2 linked regions of the Pseudosulfitobacter sp. DSM 107133 genome follow. The protein of the gene in region 2 interacts with the protein of the main gene of each other region in a pairwise test. Links are inferred from orthologs where the notes say so. Each region holds a gene or a part of one and is shown on either strand. Other genes may lie near its edges. The genes, in order: secA and secG.

Region 1 (7,606 bases), 1.0 Mb from region 2 along the record:
GGCAGATACAGAAACATCGGCGCGGTCAGCGGATAATCTTCGGTCTTGATGGTGCGCCGCTCCGCCTCAAGCGAAAACCCGCAGCCGCCGGTCAGCACAAGCGGCACCGTATTGCCCACCTCGGCATAGCTGGCAATGCCGATGGCAAAAGGGTCATCCATCACCGCATTGGCAAGCTCGGTGCCGATAGGGTGGCGCACAACGCTGTCAGCGAACTCCAGGCGCACGGGTTGCATCACCTGGTCGGCCACAGCCTGTGCCAGCCCTGTGCCGGCCTGTGGCAGATGCAGTGAAATCGGCGCATCCACGCCGCCCAGATCCTGCCAGTTGGTCACCTGCCCCGCAAACACCTGCGCCAGATTTGAGGGCGAAATGCTGCGCACGGGATTTCCCGGTGCCACCACGGGCACAACGGCATCCAGCGCCAACACACGGCTGCGGTGCAAACCGGTCATATCGCCCATTCCGGCCTCGCGCGCGCGCTGCCGCTCGCCCGGGCGGATCTCGCGCAGGGCCATGACAATGTCGGCCTCGTTGGCCAGCAGATCGGCGAATCCTTCGTCGGTGGTGGTAACGCGGAAATTGAACCGCGCCGCCAGTTTGCCTGTTTCGGTGTTGGTCAGAAGATAGCTGAACCGGTTGTCGTCCACGGGTTCGCGCGTGGCCTCATATCCGGCGCGCTGCGCAAAACCTTCGACCAGCGCGGGCATCAGAACCGCCCCCATCGTGGTCGAGCCGGACACAGCCAGATTGGCGACAAAATCCTGAAGGTTGGGGCAGGCAGGACCCTCGCACAGCACGCCAGAGCTGTCGACGGTCAGTTCCCCGTATTCGGTTTCAAGCCGGTAGAACTCACCGTCAAAGCCCAGCAACGTGCCGCTCAGTTCGACCCCGCCATCGCGCGAGGTCAGCGTGACATCCTGCGCAAACGCAGAAAATGGCAAACCGAAAAGGAAAAGTGCGGCGAAGGCCGCCGCACGTTTCATAGTCATGATGAAACCCCGTGACGCGAATTACTTTTGCGCGACTGTCAGGTCTTGGATCAGATTGTTCAATACCAGAAAGCTACCGATTGTGTCACAACCGGGCATCGCCAACGTCAGGTTGCGGCTGGTAATGTCACCGTTGTTCACCTCAAGCGACTGGGCTTCGATTTCCAGACCGCAGTTGAACAGGCTCACTTCCGCCTCGACACTCAGGTCGACGATCCCGTTGTGACGGGACGTGCCGGATGGATAAGTATAGACGTCGGCCATCAGGGCATCCGGAGCAGTTTCGTCGCCCAGCCGCATCAGGAAGCCTCCTTCGCCACTGATCGCCTCGACCGGATCACCCGGCGCGCCTGCCCAGATATCGTGCTGGCTGCCGTAATCTGCGCCGAATTCGCGCGCGTGAATTTCAAAACCCGCATCGCCTTTCCATTGCAGGGCGACGCGGTCGAACTGGTCCAGGCTGGGCACAGGTGTCTGCACCACGGCGCCATCGCCATTGGCAAAGGCCACGACAATCACCGCCGGGTCGACCAGCACAGGCATCGACATTTCAAGATTGCCCGCCGCGTCGGTTGTTTCCGAGAATTTCAGGCCACTGTGATGGACGACCAGACGTTCATTTGGAAAGCAGGGCGCTGCCAGTGACAGTTCAACCAGACCAAGGCCAGAGGGAATCGCGGTGGCCGCGACCTTGCAATCCTGGCTCGCGACCAGATCAGCGGGGTCTGCCGGATCTTCGCCCAGGGCAGATGTCAGCGTGATGTCATGTACGTCCAGAATCGGGCCATCCAGCGCCGAAGTATCGACATCTTCAACAGGCAACTGAACCTGAACCGGTGCTTCTGCCGGCGTTTCCGACCCATAAAGCACCTTGGCGGTTTCGCTGCTTTGCATGACAAAACCGATACCTACAGCACACGCCAGTGTACCAGCCGCAGTCGCGATCTTCTTAGTATAGGCCATAGATCCTTCCCCTCACAATATTGGGTCAGAATCGTATTTGGCAGAAAAACGCGGCCAAGTTATGGCCGGCTAGCCGGGTTTAAGGCGCAACTATGTCATTGTCGCAGGGTGTCGCGCGGGGCGCCTGTCAGGTCAGGCGCCCGTGGCAATGTTTGAATTTCTTGCCTGATCCACAGGGGCACGCCTCGTTCCGGCCGGGGTTACCCCATGTGGTCGGATCGTTTTCGTCAAAGCCTGTTGCAGCGGCCTCGGCTGTTGGTGCGGGCGTTTGCGCGTCTTGTGCGCTTTGGGCGGCCTGTTGCAGCTCTGCCTGCTGCGCGGCGGCCTGTGCCAGCATCTCGGCACGCTCTTCTTCCGTCATCGGACGGATTTGCGCCAGCTTCTGTGTCACGTCCTCGCGCAACGAATCCAGCATCACTTCGAACAGCTGGAAGGCTTCGTTCTTGTATTCGTTCAGCGGGTCGCGTTGGGCATAGCCGCGGAACCCGACAACCGAGCGCAAGTGATCCAGCGTCAGCAGGTGTTCGCGCCACTTGCCATCAATGGCCTGCAACAAAATCTGTTTCTCGATCAGGCGCATGTTTTCAGGACCGAACTGTTCGGCCTTTTGCACCATAAGCTTGTTCGTGGCTTCGACCAGACGCTCACGCACCTGCTCGTCGTCTACGCCATCCTCTTCGGCCCATGCCATCACCGGCACGTCGACGCCCAGATTTTCGATCACGGCGGCGTACAGCCCTTCGGTGTTCCACTGATCCGCATAGGTGCCCTGAGGCATGTATTGGTCGATCAGATCGTCAATCACCTGTTCACGCATGTCCGAGGCGATTTCCGACAGGTCCTCGGCCTCCATGATGTCGCGGCGCTGGCTAAAGACCACCTTGCGCTGGTCGTTCATCACGTCATCGAATTTCAGCAACTGCTTGCGCATGTCAAAGTTGCGGCCTTCGACCTTGGCCTGTGCGCGCTCCAGCGATTTGTTCACCCAGGGGTGAATGATCGCCTCGCCTTCTTCCATGCCAAGGGTCTTCAGAACCTTGTCCAGCCGTTCCGAGCCGAAAATACGCATCAGGTCATCTTCGAGCGACAGATAGAACGACGTGCGCCCTGGGTCGCCCTGACGGCCCGAACGGCCACGCAGCTGGTTGTCGATCCGGCGGCTTTCGTGACGCTCGGATGCCAGAACGAACAGGCCGCCTGCCGCCAGAACCTTTTGTTTCTCGTCCTCGTGCTCGGCTTCGATCCGCGCGCGGATCGCTTCGGGGTCGGCGTCAGGGTCGGCGGTCAGCGCCTCTAGCACCTTCAGATCGACGTTGCCGCCCAGCTGAATGTCGGTGCCGCGTCCGGCCATGTTGGTGGCGATGGTCACAGCGCCGAACTTGCCCGCATCCGCGATAATCTGCGCTTCCTGCTCGTGCTGGCGCGCGTTCAGAACGTTGTGCGGAATACCCTTTTCGGTCAGCAGGGCGCTGAACATCTCGGATTTTTCGATCGACGTGGTGCCAACCAGAACCGGCTGGCCTTTTTCATGCGCTGTTTTGATCTCTTCGATCATCGCCGCATATTTCTCGGTCGCGGTGCGGTACACGCGGTCGTCTTCGTCGACACGGGCAATGGGGCGGTTGGTGGGCACTTCAATCACGCCCAGACCGTAGATTTCGCCAAACTCTTCGGCTTCGGTCAGCGCTGTGCCGGTCATGCCCGCCAGTTTGCTGTACAGGCGGAAATAGTTCTGAAAGGTCACGCTGGCCAGCGTCACGTTCTCGGGCTGGATCTTGACGCCTTCCTTGGCCTCAATCGCCTGATGCAGACCCTCGGACAGACGACGCCCGGCCATCATGCGGCCGGTAAATTCATCAATCAGCACGACCTCGTCGTCGCGCACGATGTAATCCTTGTCTTTCTGGAACAGGGTGTGCGCGCGCAGACCCTGGTTAACGTGGTGCACAATCGACGTGCTTTCGGGATCGTACAGGGTCATCCCTTCTTCGATCAGACCGCGCGCCAGCAGTTGCTGTTCCAGAAACTCGTTACCTTCTTCGGTGAAGGACACGTTGCGGGTTTTCTCGTCGACCGCATAGTGGCTTTCGTCCAGCAGCGGAATCACCGCGTCGATGGTCTGGTACAGTTCCGAGCGGTCATCCAACGGACCCGAAATAATCAGCGGTGTGCGCGCTTCGTCGATCAGAATGCTGTCGACTTCGTCCACAATCGCGAAATTGTGACCACGCTGGACCATCTGGCCCAGCTCGCTTTTCATATTGTCGCGCAGATAGTCGAAACCAAGCTCGTTGTTGGTGGCATAGGTCACGTCACAGGCATAGGCCGCCCGCTTGTTGTCCTCGCCCATACCGTTCCAGGCACAGCCACTGGTCAGACCAAGGTGGGCGAACACTTTGCCCATCCATTCGGCATCCCGTTTGGCCAGATATTCGTTAACCGTGACCACATGCACGCCCTTGCCCGTCAAGGCATTCAGGTAGGCAGCGAATGTGGCCGTCAGGGTCTTGCCCTCACCGGTTTTTTGTTCGGCAATATTGCCCCGATGCAGGAAAATCGCACCCATCAGCTGGGTATCGAACGCCCGCAGGCCCAGCGCACGGCGGGCGGCTTCGCGGCAGTTTGCAAAGGCTTCCGGCAACAAATCATCAAGGCTTTCACCTTCGAGCGCCCGTTTGGCCAGCTCTTCGGTTTTGTCTTTCAAACCGATGTCGCTCAGCGCCTCGAATTCGGGCTCCAGCGCGTTGATTTGCGCGACCAGCGGGCGCACCGCTTTGATCGTGCGATCATTAGGGGTCCCAAAGACTTTTTTGGCGAGTGTTCCGATACCGAGCATGCGTTCTCCAGCCGATCTTGTGTCAGGTTGCGCAGCATCTGCTTGTCGGCGCCACGTGCAGCCCATAGATACAGGGTCAAGCCGATCCTGGCCGCGCCCATAGGGCGATGTAAGGGTCACATGAAACCGTGTCAATGTCGCGTCCGGCCACGAGGGGCCGCAGGATGCGCGGCAGCAACTGAACAGGACCAATCCATGCTTAAACGTCTCGCCATTCTGCCCGCTGTTGCGGTTGCTCTTACCTTGTCCCAGCCGCTGTATGCGCAGGATGAAACACCCCAGCTGTCCACCGTTGTTGCCACTGTGAACGGGGTCGACATCACACTGGGCCACATGCTGGTGGCCAAGGCGACCCTGCCCCAGCAATACCAGCAGCTGCCCGACGAAGTGCTGTTTCCGGGGATCCTTGACCAGTTGGTCCAGCAAACCGCGCTGCAACAAAGCTATTCGGGCGAACTGCCCAAACGCGTTGAATTGTCGATGGAAAACGAGCAGCGGTCGCTGGTCGCGGGCGAAGCCATCGAAAAGATTCTGGCCACAGCCGTGACAGACGAGGCTTTGCAGGCCGCTTATGACGCGACCTATGCCAACGCCGAGCCGACCAAGGAATTCAACGCGAGCCACATTCTTGTTGAAACCGAAGACGAAGCCAAAGCCATCGTTGAAGAGCTGAAAGGCGGCGCAGATTTCGCAGCCACCGCGCGCGAAAAATCCACGGGCCCGTCCGGCCCCGGAGGCGGTTCGCTGGGGTGGTTCGGTCCCGGCGCCATGGTCCCCGAATTTGAAACTGCCGTTGCGACAATGGAGCCCGGCGACATTTCCGATCCGGTTCAAACCCAGTTCGGATGGCATGTCATCAAACTGAACGAGGTGCGCAACGCCGAAGCCCCCGCACTGGAAGACGTGCGCGCCGAGCTTGAGCAGCAAGTGCGCTCGGAAGCCGTGGCCGCAGCCGTTGACGCGCTGGTGGCCGACGCTGACGTAAACCGTGACGGTGCCGAAGGGATGGATCCCTCGGTGCTGAGCACTGTCAAACTGGGCGAATAAACATGGCTGGCAAAATCGCACTCTCTCCGCTGGCGCCCGAACGCTTTCCCGATCTGCCTGTGGTGGACGGTGTGACTTTTGCCACCATCGCCGCCGGCGTCCGCTATGCCGGGCGCACCGACGTGATGCTGGCCAAACTGGTCCCGGGCACGGCCATCGCGGGCGTGTTCACACGCTCGTCGACCCGTGCGGCACCGGTCCTGGACTGTCAGGCCAAGCTGGGCGGTGACCCGGCCGGCGGCGCGGCCTTCCTTGTGAACTCGGGCAACGCCAATGCCTTTACCGGCAAACACGGTGTCGACTCCGTCCACGAAATCGTCGAGGCGGTGTCGATCAACTGCGGCGTGCCCTCTGCCCGCGTGTTTACATCGTCGACTGGTGTGATTGGCGAACCGCTGCCGCACAACCGTGTAGTGGCCAAGCTGGGGGAACTGAACAGCGCCCTGCGCGAAGACGGCATTGCCGACGCCGCCCGCGCCATCATGACCACTGATACATACCCCAAGGGCGCAGTAGAGACTGTAGACGTCGACGGCAAGACCATCACCATCGCAGGCATTGCCAAAGGATCGGGCATGATCGCGCCGGACATGGCAACGATGCTGGTCTATATCTTTACCGACGCCCGCATCGCGCAGGACAACCTGCAAGCCATCGTATCCACCGCAGCCGATATGACCTTTAACTGCATCACCGTCGACAGCGATACGTCGACTTCGGACAGCGTGCTGATGGCCGCCACTGGTGCTTCTGACGTCGATGTCACGGGCGATGCCACCTTTGCCGATGCGGTCCACCGCTTGATGCAGGATCTGGCCTTTCAGGTCGTGCGCGATGGTGAAGGGGCGACGAAGTTTGTTGAAATCACGGTTTCCGGTGCGGATACCGCCGCCAATGCCAAGGTTCACGCGATGGCCATTGCCAATTCGCCGCTGGTGAAAACCGCTATCGCCGGGCAGGATCCCAACTGGGGTCGTGTTGTCATGGCCATCGGGAAATCCGGTGCCCCGGCCGACCGCGATTTGCTGAGCATCCGATTTGGCGATGTGGTCGTGGCCGAAAACGGCTGGGTCAGCCCCAATTACTCCGAAGCCGAAGCTGCCGCGCACATGAAGGGTGAAGAGATCAACATTACAGTCGATCTGGGGTTGGGCGAAGCCACGGCGACCGTGTGGACCTGTGACCTGACCCACGCCTACATCGACATCAACGCCGACTACCGGTCGTAAGATGAAGGTTGTTCTGGTCTCTGCCGTCGCTTTGATTGATGTGGACGGGCGCGTGCTTTTGGCACAGCGCCCCGAAGGCAAGTCGATGGCCGGCCTGTGGGAGTTCCCCGGCGGCAAGGTCGAAACGGGCGAAACCCCCGAAGCGGCCCTGATTCGCGAATTACACGAAGAACTGGGTATAGATACATGGCAAAGTTGTCTCGCGCCCCTGACCTTTGCCAGCCACAGTTATGATGATTTTCACCTTCTGATGCCGCTGTTTGCCTGCCGGAAATGGGCCGGGACACCTATGTCGAAGGAAAATCAAGACCTTAAATGGGTCAGGCCAAATGATCTGAAGAACTATCCCATGCCCGCAGCAGACGTTCCGTTAATTCCGGTTTTGCGCGACTGGCTGTAACAATCGGGTTTGATTGTCATAGTTTTAGAAAAAATCATCTTTTTTTTCGTTTTTTGTAATTTTTTTATGACTTGTTCAGAAAGTTGCCGCTTAAAGCATTTCTAATTTAACCTGAGGCATATCCGGCAGCCTGAAAGTA
Region 2 (7,282 bases):
AAGACCCGATCCGATCATGCCGTGCCCCGGGCGCGCGGGGGGAAAGCGGACCTCTGCGCGCAGGGCGTCGGGATAGGTTTTTGCCAGGGTTTTCAACATCGGAACATGCAAGCCCGCGGTCAGCACCGGATACCACAGTGCAATGATGCCCACGTTCCAGGCACGGGTGTATTTGGCAATGTGCTGAGGGATGTCGGCGTAGTCGTCCTTGATCTCGTATGACGGATCAATCAGCAGCACCCCGCGCCGGGGCGTGGGCGGCAACAGGCTGTGGGCGGTGTCGAACCCGTCGCGCTGGTGGCAGGTGACCGGATAAGGCGACATCGCATAGGCCAGCGCGCCGTGTTCGCGCGGATGCAGTTCGGCCAGATGGATGGTGTCGGTGGGGCGCAACAGGCGTGCGGCGATCATCGGTGATCCGGGGTAGGCTCGGGGGCCATCCTCGGCGCGGACCTGTTCCAGCACGCGGGTAAAGGGATGGTCCGGTGGGAACCAACCCTGTGCACGTCCGATACCCTGGGTTGCCTCGTCGGTTTTACGCGCCTCGTTCGCGTCCAGATCATAGCTGGCACGCCCCGCGTGGGTTTCGATATAGGACAGCGGTTTGTCCTTGCGGGTGAGATAGTCCAGCATCCACGCCAGCAGGCCGTGTTTGTGAACATCTGCCAGATTTCCGGCGTGATAAATGTGTTGATAGCTCAGCATGGGTCCTTGTGCGGTATGCTGGGGCAGCACGCAAGGCGCTGTTGCGGTACGCCTGTGCCAGGCTTCGTAAGAGGATAATAACCTTTTGTTCAGACCTAGCTGCCAATGTTCTGCACTGCAATGTTAGTCAGATTGGACCCTTTCATGAAAGATAGCTCTCCCACACGGCCCGCAGGTCAGGGGCTTGAACTGCCGCGTGACGCCTTTTTTGCCGATATTATCGGTGAATTGGCAGGCGCTCTTGAAGATGTCATCGGACTGGAAGATGCCGCAGGGTTTGTGGCGATGGTTGGCAACCGGATTGGCGACGATCTGTCGCGGCGCTATGGCGAAATCGGTTTTCCACAGGAAACAGCCGAAGATATCGGTCGCATGTGTGTGGACATCAAGAACCAGATCAGCGGGACCTTTGAAGTGGAAGAGGCGACTGACGAAAAGGTGACCTTTACCAATTGCGACTGTCCGTTCGGAAATCGGGTCAACGGGCGCCCGTCGCTGTGCATGATGACAACCAATGTTTTCGGTCGCATTGCCGCCAATGCCACAGGTTATGCAAGGGTCCATGTGTCGGAATCGATTGCCGCAGGTCATGATCGCTGCCGGGTCACCGTTGGTTTGAAGCCGGACGAAAACGCCGGCGGACACGAGTTTTTTCGCTGAATTTATTCACATTAACCGGCGCCTTTGCTGAACGACCTAATCTTTTGTTCAGACTTATCTGCCACGGTTCTGTTCTGGAATATGAGGAATCTGGGTGATCTTATGAACGATGTTACACCTATCCCATCAGCACCCGCAAAACTGGATCTGTCGCGTGAGGACTATTTTGCCGATATGGTCGGCGAACTGGCTGGCGCTCTTGAAGATGTTATCGGTCTGGTCGATGCATCAAGTTTCATTGCTATGGTTGGCAACCGTCTGGGCGATGACATGGCAAAGCGCTATGCCGATGAGGGTTTTTTTCTGGAAACCGCAGAAGACATTGCGCGCATTTGTGTGGATATGAAAAATCAGGTCAGCGGCAGCTTTCGACTGGAAACTTTTTCCGAAGAGGGCATGTCGTTTACCAATTGTGATTGCCCGTTTGGTGACCGTGTCAAAGGGCGCCCGTCCTTGTGCATGATGATGACCAATGTGTTTGGACGCGTTGCCGCCAATGCAACCGGATATGCGCGCGTGCATGTGACCGAGTCGATTGCTGCGGGGCATGACCGTTGCCGTGTTACGTTGGGTTTGAAACCGGTTGATGGTGCTGACGGACATGAATTTTTCAGCTGATTTGACATCGACCACAGGGCAGCTTGACGCGGTGTTCGGGCGTGCGCCCGAACCCGTTCTGATTCTGGAAACATCGGGTGAGGTCGCCTATGCCAACGTTCCGGCCAAGGAATTGCTGCTTGCCGACCCCAAGGGTGAAGGTCCGGGGTTTCTGGACGCGGTAAAGCCGCATCTGGCGCGCATCGTGCGTACATCGGTGTCTATGCCACTGCGTATAGAGATCAAAGACAACACCATGTGGTTCAAAGCATGGCGTGTTTCCGCGCCGACAACAGCGCAAACCCCGGCGCAGGTAATGCTATTTGGCGATTCCTCTGCCAGGCTGCGCAGCAGCTTCCTGAATTTGAAAACCGAATTTGCCACTATTGAAAGCAGCCGGGCGCGCGACATAAGGATCGCGCAGCAACTGAAGGAAGAGGCAAAACACCTGCGCCGTCTGGTGGCCACCGACCAGTTGACAGGGCTGGCCACTGCTGCCGAACTGCGCAGAGCGGTTGAAAGGGCCGTACAGACGGATAGCAATTCAGGCGCACTTTTGTTTGCCGATTTTGACGGCTTTAAAGAGATCAACGACACCTACGGTCACAGTGCCGGAGATGCGCTGCTGGCGCAGGTCGGAAGCCGATTGCTGGAACATAAGCGGCCCGAGGATGTCTCGGCGCGCGTCGGCGGCGATGAATTCGCGTTTTGGGTGTCTGGCGTGGATGCGTCGATTGCAGCCAAGATTGCCATCCGTCTGCGTCGTCAGATCGAGCGGCCAGTGTCATGGCGCGGCTCCGACGGCGCGGTGACCGATCTGGTGGTTGGCGCGTCGTTTGGCATCGCCCAGTTTCCCCAGGATGGCGGAGATTATACCGCTTTGGCCAATGTCGCAGATGCGCGGATGTACACCAACAAACGTGATCGCAAGGCCTTGCGTCCGCACAACGTCAAACCCTAGGGGCCAGGAACAGGGGCCTCAGGCCCCCGATATCATACCAGTCGGCTGACCTCTTTGGCGGCGCGCACGAAATCCTTGAACAGCGGATGTGGTGCAAAGGGTTTTGATTTCAGCTCGGGATGGAACTGCACCCCGATGAACCACGGATGATCCGGCCATTCCACAATCTCGGGCAACCGGCCATCGGGCGACATGCCGCTAAAGCACAGGCCCGCTTTTTCCAGCTGCTCGCGGTACTTCACGTCCACCTCGTACCGGTGGCGGTGGCGTTCGTCGATCGTGGTGGTGCCATAGGCCAGCGCCACTTTCGAGCCTTCCTTTAGAACCGCATCATAGCTGCCCAGGCGCATGGTGCCGCCCTTGTCGTCGCCCACCTTGCGGGTGACCTTGGCATTGCCTTGCACCCATTCTTTCAGGTGGTAGACCACTGGCTCGAACCGCTTCTTGCCCGCCTCATGGTCGAACTCTTCCGAGCCTGCGGTCTCGATCCCGGCCACATTCCGCGCAGCTTCGATCACTGCCATCTGCATACCCAGACAGATGCCCAGATAGGGAACCTTGTGCTCGCGGGCATATTGGGCTGCCTTGATCTTGCCCTCGGTGCCACGCTCGCCAAAGCCGCCGGGCACCAGAATGGCGTGGAAACCGGCCAGAAGCGCCGCCACGTCGGTGGATTTGTCGAACACTTCGGCATCGACCCATTCAATACGCACTTTGACCCGGTTGGCCATGCCGCCATGGGTCAGCGCCTCGGCGATGGATTTATAGGCGTCTTCCAGCTGGGTGTATTTGCCGACAATCGCAACCTTCACTTCGCCCTCGGGGTTGTGAACCCGGTCCGAAACGTCCTGCCATGTGGTCAGTTCGGGGCGCGGCGCGGGGCTGATCTGAAAGGCGTCCAGAACCGCCTGATCCAACCCTTGTTCGTGATAGGCCAGCGGCGCGTCATAGATGGTGGGCAGGTCATAGGCCGCGACAACAGCCTCTTTGCGCACATTGCAGAACAGGGCGATTTTCTCGCGTTCTTTCTCGGGGATCGGTTGTTCGGACCGGCACACCAGAATGTCGGGCGCGATGCCGATGGATTGCAGTTCCTTGACCGAGTGTTGCGTCGGCTTGGTCTTCAACTCGCCCGAGGCCGCCAGATAGGGCAGAAGGGTCAGGTGCATGAAAATGCATTGGCCGCGCGGTTGGTCATGGCTGAACTGGCGGATTGCCTCAAAGAAGGGCAGGCCTTCGATGTCACCGACGGTGCCGCCGATCTCGCACAGCATGAAATCGACCTCGTCCGCGCCAATGTGCAGGAAGTCTTTGATTTCATTGGTAACGTGGGGCACAACCTGAATGGTTTTGCCCAGATAATCGCCGCGACGTTCTTTTTCCAGCACTGTGGAATAGATCCGCCCCGAAGACACGGAATCGGTTTGGCGCGCGGGCACGCCGGTGAAGCGCTCGTAATGGCCAAGATCCAGATCGGTTTCGGCGCCGTCATCGGTGACAAAAACTTCGCCGTGTTCAAAGGGCGACATCGTGCCGGGATCGACGTTCAGATAGGGGTCAAGTTTGCGCAACCGTACAGAAAAGCCGCGTGCCTGCAACAAGGCCCCCAGCGCTGCCGACGCGAGCCCCTTGCCAAGTGAAGAGACCACACCGCCAGTGATGAAGATATAACGCGCCATGAGTTCGGATGCTCCCCGTGTTGCAAGTGCGAATTTTGGATGGACCAAAACCACCAGAATCGGCTGCGATTTTCACAGCACCACGGGGCCTCAGTATAACAGATGATTTCGGTTCAAGGCAAGCCGTGCCGCAACATGATGTTGCAGCGCGGCATCTTGCCTCAAGGTATAGCTATGTTAGGTCAGTCGCCCGCAGGTACCAGCGGCGCTTCGGCATCGCTTTGGGTTGGCGGGGTCAAACCGCCGGCGGGCGGTGCCAGCGGCGTGCTTTCCTGCGTTTCAGGTGCGGCACCCAGCCGGTCGATAACCGAAGAACCCGCGGCTTTTTCTGCGGCGATAATTGTCAGAGTGATCGACGTGATGATAAAGCCAGCCGCCAGAATCCATGTCAGCTTGCCCAATGCGGTCGCAGCTGCGCGGCCGGTCATGGCACCGCCACCGCCACCGCCCATGCCCAGACCACCGCCTTCCGAGCGCTGAAGCAGCACTACTGCAATCAGCCCGAGGGCCAGAATAAGGTGGATGATCAGGACGACGTTTTCCATGGATGCTCACGATGCTCACGTTCGGTTTTGCGGGTATCTATGCAAGTTTCGCAGGCGGGGCAAGGGCGCGTGGCCGGTAATGCCGAGCACACTGGACAAATGCTGCGAGTCGGCGTCATTGTGCGGCCATGCCACATGACCATCACGAGCACGATCACCCGCATGCGCTGCTGCCACCTGACCCTGCGTTACGGGTCAAGGCACTGGAGACGATCCTGACCGAAAAGGGGTTGATCGACCCCGCGGCGCTGGATGAAATCATCGATACCTATGAAAACCGCATTGGCCCGCGCAACGGCGCGCATGTGGTGGCGCGGGCCTGGTTTGATCCGGCGTTTCGCGCGGCCTTGCTTGAGGATGCAACCGCGGTTGTGTCCGGGCTGGGCTATTACGGGCGGCAGGGCGAACACATGGTTGCGGTTGAGAACACGGATGACGTGCACAATATGGTCGTCTGCACCCTGTGCAGCTGCTATCCGTGGCCGTTGCTGGGGATTCCGCCGGGCTGGTATAAATCCGACGCCTACCGCGCCCGCGCAGTGCGCGAGCCGCGCAAGGTGCTGGCCGATTTCGGTGTGACCTTGCCCGAGGACACCGCCGTGCGGGTCTGGGATTCAACGGCCGAGGTGCGGTATCTGGTGATTCCGCAGCGTCCGGCGGGAACGGATGGCATGGACGAGGCGGCGCTGATGGATCTGGTGACACGCGATTCGATGATCGGCACCGGTCTGGCACTGAAGCCATGAGCCGTGTCCACGACATGGGCGGACGTTTCGGTGATGGCGCGGTCATACCCGAGCCCGAAACCGAGGTCTTTCACGCCGACTGGCACCCGCGTGCATTGGCGATAACGCTGGCCTGTGGATCGCTGGGCCTGTGGAACATCGACACCAGCCGCCACGCCCGCGAACGGCTTGCACCCAAGGATTACGCCGCCTTCAGCTATTACGAAAAGTGGATGGCAGGGCTGGCTGATATGCTGGTGGACAAGGGCGTGCTGACGCCCGGGGAACTGGAAAGCGGCCATGCCGCAGGGCCATCGCCCCTGGCGACCCGCAAAATGACCGCTGATGCCGTCGCCGGCGTTTTGGCGCGCGGCGGTCCGGCGGAGCGGCCCGCGCAGGTCAAAGCAGTTTTTGCCGCTGGCGATGCGGTGCGCACACGGCGGCACGCGCACAATGCATTCGTTGACGGTGGCCACACGCGGCTGCCTGATTACGCAGCAGGGGCGGTGGGGCGCATTGTGCGCCTGCACGGCCACCACGTTTTGCCCGACGCTGCCGCACATGGTTTGGGCGACCGGCCCGAACCCTTGTATGCTGTGGCGTTTCCGGCTTCGGAACTGTGGGCGCGCCCGGAACATCCGCGCGACGAGGTGGTGCTGGATCTGTGGCAAAGCTATCTGGAGCCTGCGACATGACCCGCCCTGAACCCGTATTTGAAGCGCCGTGGCACGCGCAGCTTTTCGCGCTGACGGTCTATCTGAACGAGGCGGGACGGTTCGACTGGCCTGATTGGGCTGCACGGTTTTCATCCACTTTGGCGCGGCACGGGCTGACCCGTGAGCTGAACGGTGGTGATGATTATTTTGCAGCCTGGCTGGAAACGCTTGAAACCCTGTTGGCTGAAAAAGGCTGGGCCGAAGCGGCGGCGGTGGCTGAGATGCGGGATGCGTGGAGGGCGGCATACCTGCGCACGCCACATGGGGATCGGGTGACGCTGGACGCCTGAATCACTCGTCGATGTCGTCCACGTCTGCCTGACCGGACAGCCGACGGCGCACCAGGCTCCATGACAGGCCGATGCCCAGAACCGCGCTGAGCGCCAGAAGCCCCAGCCAGGTGTTCATGCTGGTATTGTCAAGACTGAGCAAGTGCAGATCATACAGCACCCACAGGCCCGCGCCCACGACGGCCAGCACCAGTGCCATGCCAAAACCACCAATAGAGCGCAGGGTGGCCCGCAGATAGATGATATAGCCAATCAGCAGAAGCAGCCCCACCAGAACGGCTATTGACAGGTTGTCGCCACCATAATCTCGCACCCACCGCACATAGTTGAATTCGGTCGGATTATAGGTCAGTGCCAGCAGCAAAAAGGCTGCCAGCCAACGCGTGATAAAGCCCATAGCGGCC

The links.
Region 1: the proteins of secG (region 2) and secA interact in binary tests that used the Escherichia coli proteins (3 or more experiments, as listed by UniProt). The link is inferred for Pseudosulfitobacter sp. DSM 107133 from one-to-one orthologs.

Annotation. Positions count from the first base shown.
Region 1 is NZ_CP085154.1:139,931-147,536, reverse strand. The notes cover bases 1,883-5,162. They hold secA (preprotein translocase subunit SecA), read right to left. Parts: upstream 4,792-5,162; coding sequence 2,083-4,791; downstream 1,883-2,082. Other genes in these bases: DSM107133_RS00700 (peptidylprolyl isomerase), read left to right, coding at 4,987-5,162; DSM107133_RS00710 (hypothetical protein), read right to left, coding at 1,883-1,955. In the rest of the region: DSM107133_RS00715 (phosphate ABC transporter substrate-binding/OmpA family protein), read right to left, coding at 1-992; more of DSM107133_RS00710, read right to left, coding at 1,014-1,882; more of DSM107133_RS00700, read left to right, coding at 5,163-5,838; bifunctional glutamate N-acetyltransferase/amino-acid acetyltransferase ArgJ, read left to right, coding at 5,841-7,067; DSM107133_RS00690 ((deoxy)nucleoside triphosphate pyrophosphohydrolase), read left to right, coding at 7,069-7,467; DSM107133_RS00685 (IS630 family transposase), read right to left, coding at 7,574-7,606. UniProt on the Escherichia coli protein: Required for protein export, interacts with the SecYEG preprotein conducting channel.
Region 2 is NZ_CP085154.1:1,175,125-1,182,406, forward strand. What follows is about bases 3,467-6,422. They hold secG (preprotein translocase subunit SecG), read right to left. Parts: upstream 5,148-6,422; coding sequence 4,785-5,147; downstream 3,467-4,784. Other genes in these bases: DSM107133_RS05870 (CTP synthase), read right to left, coding at 3,467-4,602; nthA (nitrile hydratase subunit alpha), read left to right, coding at 5,276-5,893; nthB (nitrile hydratase subunit beta), read left to right, coding at 5,890-6,422. Outside these bases: 23S rRNA (adenine(2030)-N(6))-methyltransferase RlmJ, read right to left, coding at 1-705; DSM107133_RS05855 (methanogen output domain 1-containing protein), read left to right, coding at 850-1,365; DSM107133_RS05860 (methanogen output domain 1-containing protein), read left to right, coding at 1,468-1,983; DSM107133_RS05865 (GGDEF domain-containing protein), read left to right, coding at 1,967-2,923; more of DSM107133_RS05870, read right to left, coding at 2,956-3,466; more of nthB, read left to right, coding at 6,423-6,567; DSM107133_RS05890 (nitrile hydratase accessory protein), read left to right, coding at 6,564-6,878; DSM107133_RS05895 (DUF6524 family protein), read right to left, coding at 6,880-7,275. UniProt on the Escherichia coli protein: Subunit of the protein translocation channel SecYEG. Overexpression of some hybrid proteins has been thought to jam the protein secretion apparatus resulting in cell death; while this may be true it also results in FtsH-mediated degradation of SecY.